4 regions of the Janthinobacterium sp. SUN033 genome follow, and region 1 is predicted to be linked to each of the others. Evidence: predicted binding sites of a transcription regulator. Region 1 holds the regulator's gene; each other region holds the start of a gene.
What was found. Region 1 encodes sigma-54, which starts transcription at its own class of promoters, with help from an activator protein. Its sites were predicted from a motif close to TGGCANGNAANCTGCTTT; they were not measured.
Positions count from the first base shown of each region.

Region 1 (3,835 bases):
AGGGCGCAATGTGCGCCCTTAGTTGATCACAACTGCTGGAAGCGGGTGGCCTTAGACGGCGACGACGGCTTCTTCCTCGGAGTTGTCTGGCAGATGCTTGATCGCCTCTTTACCGTGCCCTTGCACTTTGGTTTTGTATTTCATCACTTGCCTATCGAGCTTGTCGATCAGGGTATCGATCGCGGCGTACAGGTCGTGCGCCAAGCTTTCCACATAGACAGTCTTGCCGCTCAAACGCAGGTTGACTTCAGCCTTTTGACGTTTTTCTTTCTCTTTGAGGTTATCCACGGTCAGAATCACGGCGATATCGATGACTTGATCGAAATGACGTTTCACGCGCTCCAGCTTCGTTTGTACGTATTCACGGATGGCTGGTGTCACTTCGAGATGATGTCCGCTGATGGTGAGATTCATACACACTCCTAAAGATGATCGGGTTCGTGCGGTCCATCCTATCCGGCCCGCAGAGGAACCGAAAAAAACTTACAAACACTTACGCAGGCTCACTGGCGGAATTTTTAATGCTTCCCGGTATTTGGCAACAGTACGTCGCGCAATCACCATGCCTTGTTCCCCCAGCATGTCCGCAATCTTACTGTCGGATAAAGGATTTTTAGGGTCTTCTGCTCCTGTCAGTTGCACGATCAATGCCCGTATCGCCGTCGATGACGCTTCGCCCCCCGCTTCGGTGGCGACGTGGCTACCAAAGAAATATTTCAACTCGAACATGCCGTGCGGGGTCAGCATGTACTTTTGAGTTGTTACCCGCGAGATAGTACTCTCGTGTAAACCCAGTGTATCAGCTATTTCACGGAGCACAAGGGGGCGCATGGCAACGGCCCCATGCGAGAAAAAGTTCTTTTGTCTTTCTACTATCGCCTGCGCCACGCGCAGGATCGTGTCGAAGCGCTGGCGCATATTCTTGATCAGCCACTTGGCTTCCTGCAACTGTGCGCCCATGGCGCCCTCCCCCTTGCCCTGCTTGAGCAAGTTGGCGTACATGGCGTTGACGCGCAGGCGCGGCATGACGTCGTTGTTCAGGGTGACTTGCCAGCCATTGCGCGCGCGCTTGACGACGACGTCGGGCACCACGTAATCGGACACGTCCGAGGCGAACACGGCGCCCGGATGCGGATTGCACTGGCGAATCACCGTCTGCGCTTCGCGCAAGTCTTCATCGTCGCAATCGAGGGCTTTTTTCAGCTTGTTGAAATCGCGCTGGGCAAACCAGGCCAGGTGCTTTTCCACGATCACGAGGGCCATGCGCCGCGTCACCATGGCGATGTGCGGCAAGCGCTTGATTTGCAGAGCCAGGCATTCGGACGCGTTGCGCGCGCCCACGCCCGGCGGATCGAAACTTTGCAGCAGCGACAAGGCCGTGCGCATCTCGTCGGCGTCGATTTCCAGCTCTTCCGGCAGGCGCGCCAGGATGTCGTCGAGCGACTCTTCCAGGTAGCCATTGTCGTCGAGCGCGTCGATGATCAGCTCGACCAGCGCGCGGTCGCGCAATTCGAGCACCGTCACGCGCATCTGCTCCATCAGGTGTTCGCGCAGAGTGCAGTGATGGGCCTCCAATTGCGGACGCGAATCTTCGTCGTCGGGCGCCTTGCCCCGGCTCGCCTCACTCCAGTCGCTGTCGCCGCCATCCGCGGCGGCCGGGCTGTCGCCCCCCTCGCCGTCAAACGCTTCCGCTTCGGCCGGCGCTGCGGGCGCCTCCTGGCCTGGTGGCTGGGGCGGCGCTTCGGCCGGTGCGGCCGTGGAGCTCAAGGCCCCGTCGGACAGCAGGCGCAGCGAGCGGTCGAGCGGATCGTCGAGGCGTTCGAGCAAGGGATTGTCCGTCAGCAATTGCTCGAGTTCCTGGTGCAATTCCAGGGTAGACAATTGCAACAGGCGTATCGATTGCTGCAACTGCGGCGTCAGTGCCAGGTGCTGCGAAGTGCGCAGCTGCAATGATTGTTTCATTGGCTTACATGCGGAAGTGTTCGCCCAGATAGACCCGGCGTACCGACTCGTTCGCAATGATGTCGTCGGGGCGTCCCGACGCCAGCACCGAGCCCTGGTTGATGATGTAGGCGCGGTCGCAAATACCCAGCGTCTCACGCACATTATGATCGGTAATCAGCACGCCGATATTGCGCTCCTTCAAGAAACGCACGATGCGCTGGATCTCGATCACGGCGATCGGATCGACGCCGGCGAACGGCTCGTCGAGCAGCACGAAACGGGGATCGGTGGCCAGCGCGCGGGCGATTTCCACGCGGCGGCGTTCGCCACCGGACAGGGACAGCGCCTGGTTCTCGCGCAGCTTTTCAATCTGCAAGTCGGCCAGCAATTTATCCAGCCGCTCCTCGATCTCGGCCTTCGTCAGCGGACGGCCTTCGACGGTCTGGATTTCCAGCACGGCGCGGATATTGTCTTCCACCGTCAGCTTGCGGAAGACGGACGCTTCCTGCGGCAGGTAGGACAGGCCCATCTGCGCGCGGCGGTGGATCGGCAGGCTGGAGATATCCACGCCGCTGATATCGATGCTGCCGCCATCGGACGGCACCAGGCCGACGATCATGTAGAACGAGGTGGTCTTGCCGGCGCCGTTCGGGCCCAGCAAGCCCACCACTTCGCCGCATTCGACTTGCAGCGAAACATCATGCACGACTTGCCGCTTGCCATAGGTTTTTTGCAGCCCGCGAACGATCAGGGTGCTGCCGCAACGTGTATTTTCCATTATTTCTTTCCTGGCGCGGGCGTGGCCGGCGCTTTCTCCGCTGCCGGCGCCTTGGTCTTCGGCTGGATCACCATGCGCACGCTGCCGCCATCGGCGGTGCTGGTGCCGCTGTTGGAATTTTCCATCGCAAATTCTTCCTTGCGGCTGTCATACGAGATGAAAGCGCCATTGGCCACATCGGTGACTTTCGCGCCTTCCAGGCGCGTCAGCTTGGCTCTGGAAAACAGTTTCACCACTTCCGTCTTGTTGTCGTATTCCACGCGCTCCGCTTCGCCTTCGACCCACAGGTCGCCCGCGCCATCGCGCTTCTGGCGGAAGGTCGCAAGCTTGCCGGGATCGGCCCAGAAGGTGATGAACTGGTAGCCTTGCGGGTCTTCCGTGATCAGGGCCCGGCCCGCCTTCATGGTCAGGGTCCCCTTGACCAGCACGACGTCGCCCGTCAGGGTGCGCACCTGCTTGACGTCATCGACGTGGCCGCTGCGTGCCGTGATGACGGCTTCCTTCTCGGAATCGGCCTTCTCGGCATGCGCCACGCCCATGATGGCCAGCGAAAATACGGTCAACAGCAAGATGTTCTTCATAGTATGGTTTCCTTGTTTCATTCTGTCATTTTGCCGCCGCGGCCGGGCGCGGTTTCGGCGGGAGGACCATGCGCAGCGCATTCTGCACTTCCACCACGCCGGTGGCGTTATTCGCCTTCATGCCGATGCCATTGATGCGCGAGGCGCCCGTCAGGATATCGACAGGCACGTCCGTTTCCATTCTTTCCTCGTCCGGGAACACCGTCAGCGCTTCCGTCTTGACCGTCAGGTTCTGCGCCTTCGGACTGGCCACGCGGTCGATCACGACCTTGCGGTGCAGTTGCAGCCGGGTATTGTCCTGGTCGATATGCGCCTGTTCCGCATTCATGTTCATCGGCGGCATGCCTGGCGTGAGCTTGCGCACGAAGGGCTGGTCGATATCGGACGAATCGTCCAGCGGATAATGCGTGAGCTTGGTGCCCGACACGATATAGCTGGGCTTGCCCGTCAAGTCCATGCGCACCATGCTGAAATTGGTGATGAAATAGTCGGGTTCATCCAGATGCTTGCTGGCCGTGATGTCCTGGCCATT
Region 1 is NZ_JAPQNV010000004.1:194,117-197,951, forward strand. Features, by position in the region: gene raiA (ribosome-associated translation inhibitor RaiA) at 52-414, opposite strand; gene OX460_RS17975 (RNA polymerase factor sigma-54) at 484-1,962, opposite strand; gene lptB (LPS export ABC transporter ATP-binding protein) at 1,967-2,722, opposite strand; gene lptA (lipopolysaccharide transport periplasmic protein LptA) at 2,722-3,303, opposite strand; gene lptC (LPS export ABC transporter periplasmic protein LptC) at 3,329-3,835, opposite strand, start outside.

Region 2 (3,835 bases), on a different contig from region 1:
GGCGCAGCTTGCCTTTCAATCCGTACACTTCGCCGATATAGTTCTCATAGCCGGTGCGGTCATCGCTGGAGCGGCCATAGTCGATGCCGATGGTGGTGCTCAGCTTGCCGCCGGCCAACTGGTTCACGTGCAGCCAGTTGGTGTCGATGCCATAGAACTGGCGCTGGAAGTCGACCACGCCGCCCGAATGCTTAAGTAGACCGTCCACTTTGGTATTTTGGAATGCTTTATTAAACGCCTGGTACTGGATCACGTCGCGGTTGCCGCCATACACCATCACATGCAGGCGGTCATCGCCGAACGACTGTTCATAAGTGGCGCCGATCTGCTGGTGGTCGATGCTCTTGCGCGTGTTGTAGCGGTCGGCCAGCGTGCGTTTCGGGTTTTGCGTGTCCGTCGTGTCGATTTCGCCGGCGCGCGGGTTGGCGGCAAACGTGGGCCAGGTGACGCCCAGCGGATCTTGCGTGTTGCCCTGGTGCAGGCTGTTGGCGACGATGGTCAGCTTGCTGTCCGCGGTGGGCTTGACGGTGATCTTGCCGAACGCCTGTTCGCGCGTGGCGGCGCTGTGGTCGCGGAAACCGTCCGTGCGGAAGCGCGAGCCGTCGAGCACGTAGCCGATGCCGCCTGCCTGGCCCTGCGCCGAGAGATCGACCTTGCTGGTGCCGTAGCTGCCGCCCGTCACATTCAATTCGACGGACGGGGGATTTTGTCCATCCTTGGAAAACAGCTGGATCACGCCGCCCGAATGGTTGCCGTAGATGGCAGAAAACGGTCCGCGCAGCACTTCGATGCGCTCGGCCGTATCGAGGTTGAAGGTGGCGGCCTGGCCCTGGCCGTCGGGCATGCTGGCGGGAATGCCATCGCTGATCAGCTTGACGCCGCGCACGCCGAAGGCTGAGCGGGCGCCGAAGCCGCGCGACGAGATTTGCAAGTCTTGCGCGTAGTTCTGGCGGTTTTGCACGACCAGGCCCGGCACGGCGGCCAGCGCTTCCGACGCGTTGACGCGGATTTGGCCATCCTGGATGCGGGCGCTGTCGACCACGTCGATCGAGGCCGGCACTTCCTGGCTGGGGTGGGCGATGCGGCTGCCGCTGACGACCACCGTATCCATGAGTTGCCCATTGGCCGGGTCAGCTGCCTCGGCGGCAAAGACATGAGGGGCGAGGGTGGCGCTGCCGGCGACAAACAGGCTGGCGATGGTGTTCAGGCGGAAACGATGCTGCATGCGGATTCTCCAATGTGAATAAAAGCCTGCTTGATCGCGTGCGCGGTACAGGTCTGCGTAGGTGTATCAAGCAATATGCCTGCCATGTCTCCATTGGTGGGCTGAAATTATACGCGTGTCAGTGGCACGGCGTTTGCATACGGTAATTGTCAGAGGCGCCGATGCGGCGCGCTTTTCCCTCGTTTTGCCATTGAAAAGGTGATTATGCCCAACTTCTTCTCGCGCCTGCGCCAGGTGTGCTGGCTGCTGCCGGCGCTCGCCAGCACCGCTGTCCAGGCCGCTCCCTTTGCCTATGTTCCCAATGAAAAGTCGGGCACCTTGAGCGTGATCGACACGGCGACCGACCAGGTGGTGCGCCAGATCGCCGCAGGCAAGCGTCCGCGCGGCATCGCCGCCGACCCCACAGGGCGGCAATTGTTTGTCACGGACGCCGCCAGCAGCGCCTTGCTGCTGATCGACAACGCTGGCGGCGCGCCCGTGCGCACGGTGGCGCTGGGCAAGTCGCCCGAAGGCGTCAGCGCCTCGCAAGACGGTAGTCACGTGGCCGTTGCCGTCGAGGAAAACAATAGCGTGGCCTTGCTCGATGGCCAGACAGGTACCTTGCTCGCCGATATCAAGGTGCAGGGACGCAATCCGGAACACGCCGTCTTCAGCCCGGATGGGCGCTGGCTGCTGGTCAGCGCGGAAGAGGCGGAGCAAGTCGATGTCATTGATGTGGCGCAACGCCGCCAGGTCGCTTCCATCGCCGTGGGATTGCGGCCGCGCGGCATCGGTTTCAGTCCGGACTCGGGCCGCGCCTACGTGGCGTGCGAACTGGTCAATGCCGTCTACGTGATCGACATGGCCGCGCGCAAGGCGATTGCCACCATTCCAGCGGGCAAGAATGCGAATGGCATCGCCGTCCATCCCGGCGGCAAGCAAGTGTATGTCTCGAACGGCATCGACGGAACGGTGATGGTGATCGACACGGCTAGCAATCAGGTCACGGCCACGATTGGCGTCGGCAAGCGCCCGTGGAACATGGCCATCACGCCGGACGGCGCCAAGCTGTACGTGGCCAATGGCCGCTCGAACAGCGTGTCCGTCATCGACACGGCCAGCGCGCGCAAGGTGGCCGATATTGCCGTGGGTGAATTGCCATGGGGCGTGGTGATTCGTTGATTCCTTCATGGCACAGGCGCAGGTGTTCCAGTCTGGTACACCTGTTCCATTGTGCAGCGGCGGCGTGGCGGCTCAGCAGGGCTGGCCCGGATTGGAACAGGATGCCGCCGCCTTGTTCAAAACGCAAACAGCGCCACGCCTCCACCCAAGTCCGGGGCATGCGCTGAAAAGCGGGCCGGGATTGACGTCACGCCCTTGTAACGGGAGTAAAACCGGCTAAGTTTGTAGTGGGACGGCGAGCTGGCACGGCATTTGCGGAAGACTCCGTGTACTCACCCCATCTGTACCAGGACGTTTGATTTTAATTAAGTATTTCCATTCTAATTAACCCGATAGAGGACGACATGAATCTCGCAGACATCAGCAAACTGGGCGTAGCCAATCCCTTCAAACAACGCTATGACAATTACATCGGCGGCAAATTCGTTGCACCAGTGAAAGGTGAATATTTTCCTAACATCACCCCGATCACGGGCTTGCCGTTTTGCGAAATCGCCCGTTCCACGACGGAAGACGTCGAGCTGGCGCTGGACGCCGCGCACGCCGCCAAGGATGCCTGGGGCAAGACTTCGCCTGCCGAGCGCGCCAATATCCTGAACCGCATCGCCGACCGCATCGAACAGAACCTGAGCCTGATCGCCACGGCGGAAACCATCGACAATGGCAAGCCGATCCGCGAAACGATGAATGCCGACATTCCGCTGGCCATCGACCATTTCCGTTACTTCGCCGGTTGCATCCGCGCCCAGGAAGGTTCCGTCGCGCAAATCGATGCGGAAACCTATGCCTACCACTACCATGAGCCGCTGGGCGTCGTGGGCCAGATCATCCCGTGGAATTTCCCTATCCTGATGGCCGTGTGGAAACTGGCGCCAGCCTTGGCCGCCGGCAATTGCGTCGTCTTGAAACCGGCCGAGCAGACTCCGGCTTCCATCATGGTGTTGATCGAGCTGATCGGCGACCTGCTGCCCCCTGGCGTGCTGAACATCATCAATGGTTTCGGCCTGGAAGCGGGCAAGCCGCTGGCCTCGAGCAAGCGCATCGCCAAGATCGCCTTTACGGGTGAAACGGGCACGGGCCGTCTGATCATGGGCTATGCGGCGCAAAACCTGATTCCCGTCACCCTGGAACTGGGCGGCAAGTCGCCGAACATCTTCTTTGAAGACGTGATGGATGCCGACGATGATTATTTCGACAAGTGCCTGGAAGGTTTTGCGATGTTTGCGCTGAATCAAGGCGAAGTGTGCACCTGCCCATCGCGCGTGCTGATCCAGGAATCGATCTACGAGAAATTCATCGAACGTGCCCTGAAGCGCGTGGCCGCCATCAAGCAGGGCAATCCGCTCGACTCCGCCACCATGATCGGCGCCCAGGCGTCGCAGGAGCAGCTGGAGAAAATCCTGTCTTACCTCGACATCGGCCGCCAGGAAGGCGCGGAAGTGCTGGCCG
Region 2 is NZ_JAPQNV010000010.1:8,587-12,421, forward strand. Features, by position in the region: gene OX460_RS28360 (TonB-dependent receptor) at 1-1,225, opposite strand, end outside; gene OX460_RS28365 (beta-propeller fold lactonase family protein) at 1,430-2,386, shown strand; gene adh (aldehyde dehydrogenase) at 2,731-3,835, shown strand, end outside.
Region 2: OX460_RS28365 (beta-propeller fold lactonase family protein) is a predicted target of sigma-54. The motif match lies at 1,348-1,365, and genes of this name have one in related genera.

Region 3 (3,835 bases), on a different contig from region 1:
GGCGTAGGCGCCTGGCTGGATCGCATCGACGGCGGCACGCGTGTCGAAGTAGTCTAGCTGGGTGCCCGGCAAGGATTTGCGGTGCAAGGTGTTCATGTTGGTGCTCATTATTTGCGGTCCTTGATCGGGACGAATTCCAGGTCTTCCGGACCCACGTAGTTGGCGCTCGGGCGGATGATCTTGTTGTCGATGCGCTGCTCGATGATGTGGGCAGCCCAGCCCGACGTGCGCGAGATGACGAACAGCGGCGTAAACATCGCCGTCGGCACGCCCATCATGTGGTACGACACGGCCGAGAACCAGTCCAGGTTCGGGAACATGTTCTTGATTTCCCACATGACCGTCTCCAGGCGCTCGGCGATGTCGAACATTTTCGTGGAACCGGCTTCCTGCGACAGCGAACGGGCCACTTCCTTGATGACTTTATTGCGCGGATCGGAAATCGTGTAGACGGGGTGACCGAAGCCGATCACCACTTCCTTGTTGGCCACGCGTTCGCGAATGTCCGCTTCCGCTTCATCGGCGTTGTCGTAGCGTTTCTGGATATCCAGCGCCACTTCATTCGCGCCGCCGTGTTTCGGGCCGCGCAGCGCGCCGATGGCGCCCGTGATGGCCGAGTGGATGTCCGAGCCCGTGCCGGCGATGACCCGGCTGGTGAAGGTCGAGGCGTTGAATTCGTGTTCCGCGTACAGGATCAGCGACGTGTGCATGGCTTTTTCCCACGACGCCGACGGTTTTTCGCCGTGCAGCAGGTGCAGGAAGTGGCCGCCGATCGACTCGTCGTCCGTTTCCACTTCGATGCGCTTGCCGTTATGGCTGTAGTGGTACCAGTACAGCAGCATGGAGCCGAACGACGCCATCAGGCGGTCGGCGATGTCGCGCGCGCCCGGCGCGTTATGGTCGTCTTTTTCCGGCAGGGTGCAGCCCAGCACAGACACGCCCGTGCGCATCACGTCCATCGGGTGGGCGGCGGCCGGCAGCGCTTCCAGCGCCAATTTCACTGCCGACGGCAGGCCGCGCAGGGACTTCAGCTTGGCTTTGTAGCCTTTCAATTCGGCGGAAGTCGGCAGCTTGCCGTGCACGAGCAGGTAGGCGATTTCCTCGAACTCGCAGCTGTCGGCCACGTCCAGGATGTCATAGCCGCGGTAGTGCAAATCGTTGCCGGTCTTGCCGACCGAGCACAGCGCCGTGTTGCCGGCGGTGACGCCGGACAGGGCGACGGATTTTTTAGGCTTGAAAGTGGCGGCTTGCGGTGCGGTCATTGTGTTCTCCAGATTGAATAGTCTCGGGTGCGTCACTGCGGGACCGACATGCGGCCCCTGCTTCTCTCTTTATTTCTTTTGCGCGGCGAACAGCGCGTCGAGCTTTTGCTCGAAGTCGTGGTAGTTGATCGATTCATACAGCTCCATGCGCGTCTGCATGGTGTCGACGACATTCTTTTGCGTGCCGTCGCGGCGCAGCGCCTGGTAGACGTTTTCCGCCGCCTTGTTCATGGCGCGGAAGGCGGACAGCGGATACAGCGCCAGGCCCACGTGGGCGCTGCGCAGTTCGTCCAGGGTGAACAGCGGCGTGGAACCGAATTCCGTGATGTTGGCCAGGATGGGCACGTTGACGGCCTTGGCAAACGTGGCGTACATGTCCAGGTCCGTGATGGCTTCCGGGAAGATCATGTCGGCGCCCGCTTCGACGCAGGCGACGGCGCGCTCGAGTGCCGCTTCCAGGCCGTCGACGGCCAGCGCATCGGTGCGCGCCATGATGACGAAGTTCGGGTCCGTGCGTGCATCGACGGCCGCCTTGATGCGGTCGACCATTTCTTCCTTGCTCACGATTTCCTTGCCCGGACGATGACCGCAGCGCTTGGCGCCCACCTGGTCTTCGATATGCAGGCCGGCCGCGCCGAACTTGATCATCGATTTCACCGTGCGCGCCACGTTGAAGGCGGAAGCGCCGAAGCCCGTGTCGGCATCGACCAGCAGCGGCAGGTCGCACACGTCGGTGATGCGGCGGATGTCCGTCAGCACGTCGTCCAGGCTGGAAATGCCCAGGTCGGGCAAGCCCAGAGAGCCGGCCGCGACGCCGCCGCCGGACAGGTAGATGGCCTTGTAGCCGGCGCGCTTGGACAGCAAGGCGTGATTGGCGTTGATGGCGCCGACGACTTGCAACGGAGATTCTTCCTGGACGGCCTTGCGGAATGCGGCACCTGCGGAGTATTGAGTCATGTGTTCACCTTATGGGTTTCGGATGGTCCCGAATGTTTCACGGAGTGGCTATGAGCATCAGTAGTGCAAATGCCGTGCCAGCCCGGTGCGGCGCGGCCCGCAACACGTGGCGGCAGAGTGAAAACCGGCGAAAAGAGGCCATCCAGCGCTGCTCCAGGGCTGTCACGCCAGGGAACGGCGATGTCACGTTTGTCCAGTGCGATGTTTCATTTTTGTTTCACTATTTCATTTTGAAACACAATGTTGAAACATGCAACAGCGCTGGCTGAAAAGACGAAGGCAGGCAGAGGTGCCGCCGGTGGCGCGCAATAAAAACAGCCGGCGGATGCCGGCTGCGGGAACAGTGAAAGAGTGAAGAACTAGGCCAGCCGTACCAGCGGGTTGGCGATGATGTTGTCGATCTGGCGCACGGCTTCTTCGCAGGCGGCGGCAATGGCGCCCTCCTCGTCGTCGCGCACGAACTGCATGGTCGAGCCTTCGAACACTTCCAGGCCTTCCGCCGTGGCGCGCTCGATGTCGCAGCTGGCCGACCATTTGCCATCGGTGGTGGGCACGGCCAGGGGAACGATTTCCCAGCCTTTATAGTGAATTTTAGAACTGCTGTTCATGGGGTGCCTCCTTCGTGACTGACTCAATGGGGAAATCGTAGCATGAAGCGGGGCCGCTAGCGACGTGTTTCACGCGCCAGCCGTAGCCAGGCGCACTTTCGGGCTAAACGATTTACGCTGGCTCAAGGGCGCAGCAGATTATCGACTTCCGTCTTGGCCACTTCCAGGCCGGCCGTGCAAGCCGTTTCGGGCGCCGCATAGCCGCCCAGGGTACGGCTGCGCGTGATCGCCTGCGCCGCCGTCTCGCCTTCGCGCTGCAGGCTGTAGGTAAAATCCCATAGATCGTCATTGTCCTTTTGCGGGGTCACCGAAATCGTAAAACCGCGGTATTGCTCGCTGCGTGCAGTGGTATCGTTCATGAATTCCTCCTTGTAGGATGAGGTTACCATGCAGCAAGCGCCAGGGTGCGCACGACTGTGACGGGCGCATGCCTGCCCGCTTATCTGTTTTCCGCATGTTAAATGTCAATTTTCAACATTTTTTCAGCGAACTCTGGCGCTATAATGCCCTTCCCTGTCCATCCCTTGCCCGTCCCCTGCCGCCGCGATGACCCCACAAATCCAAGCCTTCTTCGACCCCGCCACCGCCACCGTCACCTATATCGTGTATGAGGCCGACGGGCGGGACTGCGCCATCATCGATTCCGTGCTCGACTACGATCCCAAGGCGGGCCGCACCTCCACCGCCTCGGCCGACAAGGTGATCGCCTTCGTGCGCGAACACGGCTTGCAGTGCCGCTGGCTGCTGGAAACCCATGCGCATGCGGATCACCTGTCCGCCGCGCCCTACCTGCAGCAGCAGCTGGGCGGCGACGTGGCCATCGGCGCCGCCATCCAGACGGTGCAGCAGGCGTTCGCCGCCGTCTACCACCAGGGTGCGGCCAAGGCCGACGGCTCGCAGTTCGACCAGCTGTTCGCGCCCGACCAGGTATTCCATATCGGCGCATTGGAAGTGCGCGCGCTGCATGTGCCCGGCCACACGCCGGCCGACCTGGCGTACCAGATCGGC
Region 3 is NZ_JAPQNV010000001.1:367,677-371,511, reverse strand. Features, by position in the region: gene acnD (Fe/S-dependent 2-methylisocitrate dehydratase AcnD) at 1-96, opposite strand, end outside; gene prpC (2-methylcitrate synthase) at 108-1,262, opposite strand; gene prpB (methylisocitrate lyase) at 1,332-2,219, opposite strand; gene OX460_RS01735 (hypothetical protein) at 2,579-2,827, opposite strand; gene OX460_RS01730 (hypothetical protein) at 2,950-3,186, opposite strand; gene OX460_RS01725 (MBL fold metallo-hydrolase) at 3,374-3,835, shown strand, end outside.
Region 3: prpB (methylisocitrate lyase) is a predicted target of sigma-54. The motif match lies at 2,282-2,299, and genes of this name have one in related genera.

Region 4 (3,835 bases), on a different contig from region 1:
CCCACGATGGTCTCCTGTACAAGAATTTTTATGATGTCTCATTATAAGAACAGAATCGTGACGGCCGCATGACACTCGACAGTTAGAGCTTGATTTGTATCCACCCGGCAACATTTATTGGCGTTTTTGTTGTTTAAATGGCGTGGCGCTGGCGGCCACCGCGCAGTCCATTTCCGATCGGAAATAAACGCGGCGCGCCCCTCCCCAACCGCCATGACGGCGGCGCACCGCGCCCCGTCACTGCATTTTCACGGGCGGTGGCGGCGGCGTCGGCTCCTCGACGGGCACGGGCTCGATATGGGGCGGCGTTTCCGGCGGCGGCGTGACGGGATCGCCTTCCGGCGGTGGCGGCATATCGGGTTCGGGCGTGCTGTGCGCACGCAACAGGGCAGGACGGAATTGTGTTTGCATATGACCTCCTTTACCCCACTCTAGCCGATGCGGCCAAATCCTGGCGCCCGCCAGTGGCAAGCCGCTGCGGGAACTAAACGGCGCGGCGCCACTCCAACCTGACAGGTCTCTCACCTGCGAATGCAAGCAATCCCCATGGCGCGCAAGAAAATCCTCTTTATGGCCGAGGCAGTGACCCTGGCCCACGTCGGCCGCCCCCTGAGCCTGGCCCAGGGACTCGACGAGGACAAATATGAGGTGCATTTTGCCTGCGCCGATGGCTATGACTTTTGCTTCAAGCACGCGCCCTTTCGCCGCTGGCGCATCGACAGTATTTCATCGCTGCAATTCCTGCAGGCCTTGGCGCACGGCAAGCCCGTCTACACGGAAAGCACCCTGCACGCATATGTGGAAGACGACTTGCGCCTGCTCAATACCGTCCAGCCCGATCTCGTGATCGGCGACTTCCGCCTGTCGCTGTCCGTCAGCGCGCGCCTGCAGCGCATTCCCTACCTCACCGTCAGCAATGCCTACTGGAGTCCGTACGTGCGCCAGCACTACACGGTGCCCAGCCTGCCCCTCACCAGCCTGCTGCCCATCTGGCTGGCAGCGCCCCTGTTCCGCCTGATCCGCCCGCTGGCCTTCGCCTCGCATGCCGTGCCCCTGAACCGCGTGCGCCGCCGCCATGGCCTGCCGTCGCTGGGCAGCGACCTGCGGCGCATCTATACGGATGCGGACCGCACCTTGTACGCGGATATTCCGCAACTGTTCCCGCCGCACGCCATGCCGTCCACGCACGACTACCTGGGCCCCATCATCTGGGCGCCGCCGCTCGACTTGCCGGACTGGTGGCAGCGCCCGGAACTGAGCAGTGGACGGCCCATCATCTACGTCACCCTGGGCAGTTCCGGCCAGGGGCAATTGCTGCCGCGCGTGCTGCACGCGCTGGCGCCCCTGCCCGTCACCGTATTGGCGGCCACGGCCGGCACCAGCCGCGTCGATGCCGTGCCGCCGAATGCCCACGTCGCGCCCTTCTTGCCGGGCGACGCGGCGGCCCGGCGCGCCAGCCTGGTGATCTGCAACGGCGGCAGCCCCACCAGCCAGCAGGCGCTGACGGCAGGCGTGCCCGTCATCGGCATCGCCGGCAACCTCGACCAATTCCTCAACATGCACGGCATCGCGGGGACCGGCGCCGGCCTGCTGCTGCGCGCCGACCGCTTCCAGGAAACCGCCCTGCACCATGCCGCCACGCGCATGCTCGACGATGGCCGGGCCAGGCTGGCGGCGCGTCAGCTGGCCACGGCCATGCGCAACTATGTGCCAGGGCAACGCTTGCTGCCCCATCTGCACGCCCTGCTGGGGCTTTCGCCGCAAGGCGGCCAGCCTTGACGGGCTGGCGTCGGCTTTTCTTACAGAGAGTCCGGCAACACCTGCAGCACGTCAACAAAAGCACGCCAAGTCCTTGATTTCAAAAGAACCTCATGCGTTGGCATGGAAGTCGCTTAAGTCTGGCCATGAGCACCTGCAGACAGGACTCAGGCAACACTTCCAGACTCACTCAACCACGAGGTGAATACAATGAAACTCTCGAAACTGAAACTGCTTCCGGCCGCGGCCGCACTGACCATGTTGTGCGCCGCCGGTAGCGCACAGGCGGGCGCCTACGGCTACGCCTACAACAACATCTTCGGCTTGCAGATCGTCGCCGCCACGGGCTCGATCACCGCCCTGAACAGCACCACGATCTCGCGCGCCACGGCCACCCTGAATGGCGTCAGCGTCATTAATGGCGGCCCCGGCCTGCTCGACTCGCCCCGCGCCGCCATCGGCGCCGTGACCAAAGGGGAAAACAATTTCACGCAACAAGGTGCCTCGGGCAACTACTCGCGCGGCGATGCGCAGATCGTCAGCACGCAGTTTCCCTCGTTCCCGCCCGGCTCCACCTCCACGCAGGCGGTAAACGTGGCCGAGGCCCACCTGGCCGGCCCTGCCGGCACGGCCGACGCGTCCGGCCGCAACGGCTCGACCACGGGCTTCTCCGTCAACTTCGTCGTCGGTTCGCCCACGGCAACGCTGAGCTTTGACTTCTTCTCCTCGCCATTCATGCAAGTCTTCCTGCAAAGCACAGTGGGACAACTGTCCACCGCGACGGCCAACCTGGTGATGACCATCACCATCACCAACTCGGCCGGCGCGACCGTCTTCAACTGGACACCCGATGGCGTCGTCGGCTCCGGCATCTTCGGTGGCACGGAAAACGCCGATGCGGCCAACCTGAACACCGGCCTGGCGACCAACTTCCTGACGCGCGGCAACCTGTTTACGTATAACCCCACCGGTTGCGGTACGCCTGGCGGCACCGGCGTGGGCACGACTTGCGGCGGCAACTTCAACGCCGTCAGCAATGCCCTCGCGGCCGGCAACTACACCTTGACCTTGAATGCGGTGGAGAGCGTGGACCTGGTCAAACAGGCGCCGGAACCGGGCACCTTGGCGCTGCTGGGCCTGGGCCTGGCCGGCCTGGGCTATGCCAGCCGCCGCAAAGTCAGCGCCTGAACCAGGCAACAGGGGGATGCACAGGCGAGGGAGTTTCCTCGCCTTTTTCATGTGGCAAGCCTGTCGGTTTTCCTTACAACCCGGCCGACCAGGAGATGAGGATTTTCATGACTACATTTTCTTGTACCCGATTGCCCATGCTCCTGCTGAGCTTGCTATTGCTGGCCAGCAGCGGCACTGCCGGCGCCGCCGCCTACGGCTATTCGTACACCAGCGTCTTTGGCCTGGTCATCAGCAATCCCTCCGGCTCCGTCACCCTGCTCAGCAACATCGACCTGTCGCGCACGACCGCCACGCTCAATGGCAGCAGCGTCATCAATGGCGGCAGCAACGAGATCGACGCGCCGCAGGCGAAACGCGGCGCCGTCACCAAGGGGGAAAACGACTTTACCCCGCAAGGCATGGGCAACGCCTCGTATGCGCGCGGCGAGGCGCAAATCGTCGCCTCGCAAATCCCCCCCTTCCCACCGGGCTCGACCAGCACGCATACCGTGAACGCGGCAGAAACCTTCCTGACGGGCGGCGGCAGCGCGGACGCCTCGGGGCGCAACGGTTCCAGCACCGCGATGACCGTCAATTTCGTCGTCGGCCAACCGGGCGCGACCCTGGCCTTCGACTTCCAGGCCCTGCCCTTCATGCAACTGTACCTGGACGCGCTGGCCGGCACAGGTTCGGCGGCCACGACGAATATGGCGATGACGTTCAGCATCATCGATGAACATGGCCAGATCGTCTTCAGCTGGGCACCCGACGGCAAGCTCGGCTCCGGCATCCTGGGCGGCACCGAACTGGCCGATGCGGCCAGCCTCAACACGGGCTACGCGCAAACGCCGCTCACCAGCGGCAGCGTGTTCACCTACGATCCCAGCGGCTGCGGCGCCCCCACGGG
Region 4 is NZ_JAPQNV010000001.1:74,497-78,331, reverse strand. Features, by position in the region: gene OX460_RS00380 (hypothetical protein) at 238-411, opposite strand; gene OX460_RS00375 (glycosyltransferase) at 547-1,779, shown strand; gene OX460_RS00370 (EDSAP-1 family PEP-CTERM protein) at 1,969-2,946, shown strand; gene OX460_RS00365 (EDSAP-1 family PEP-CTERM protein) at 3,054-3,835, shown strand, end outside.
Region 4: OX460_RS00370 (EDSAP-1 family PEP-CTERM protein) is a predicted target of sigma-54. The motif match lies at 1,878-1,895, and genes of this name have one in related genera.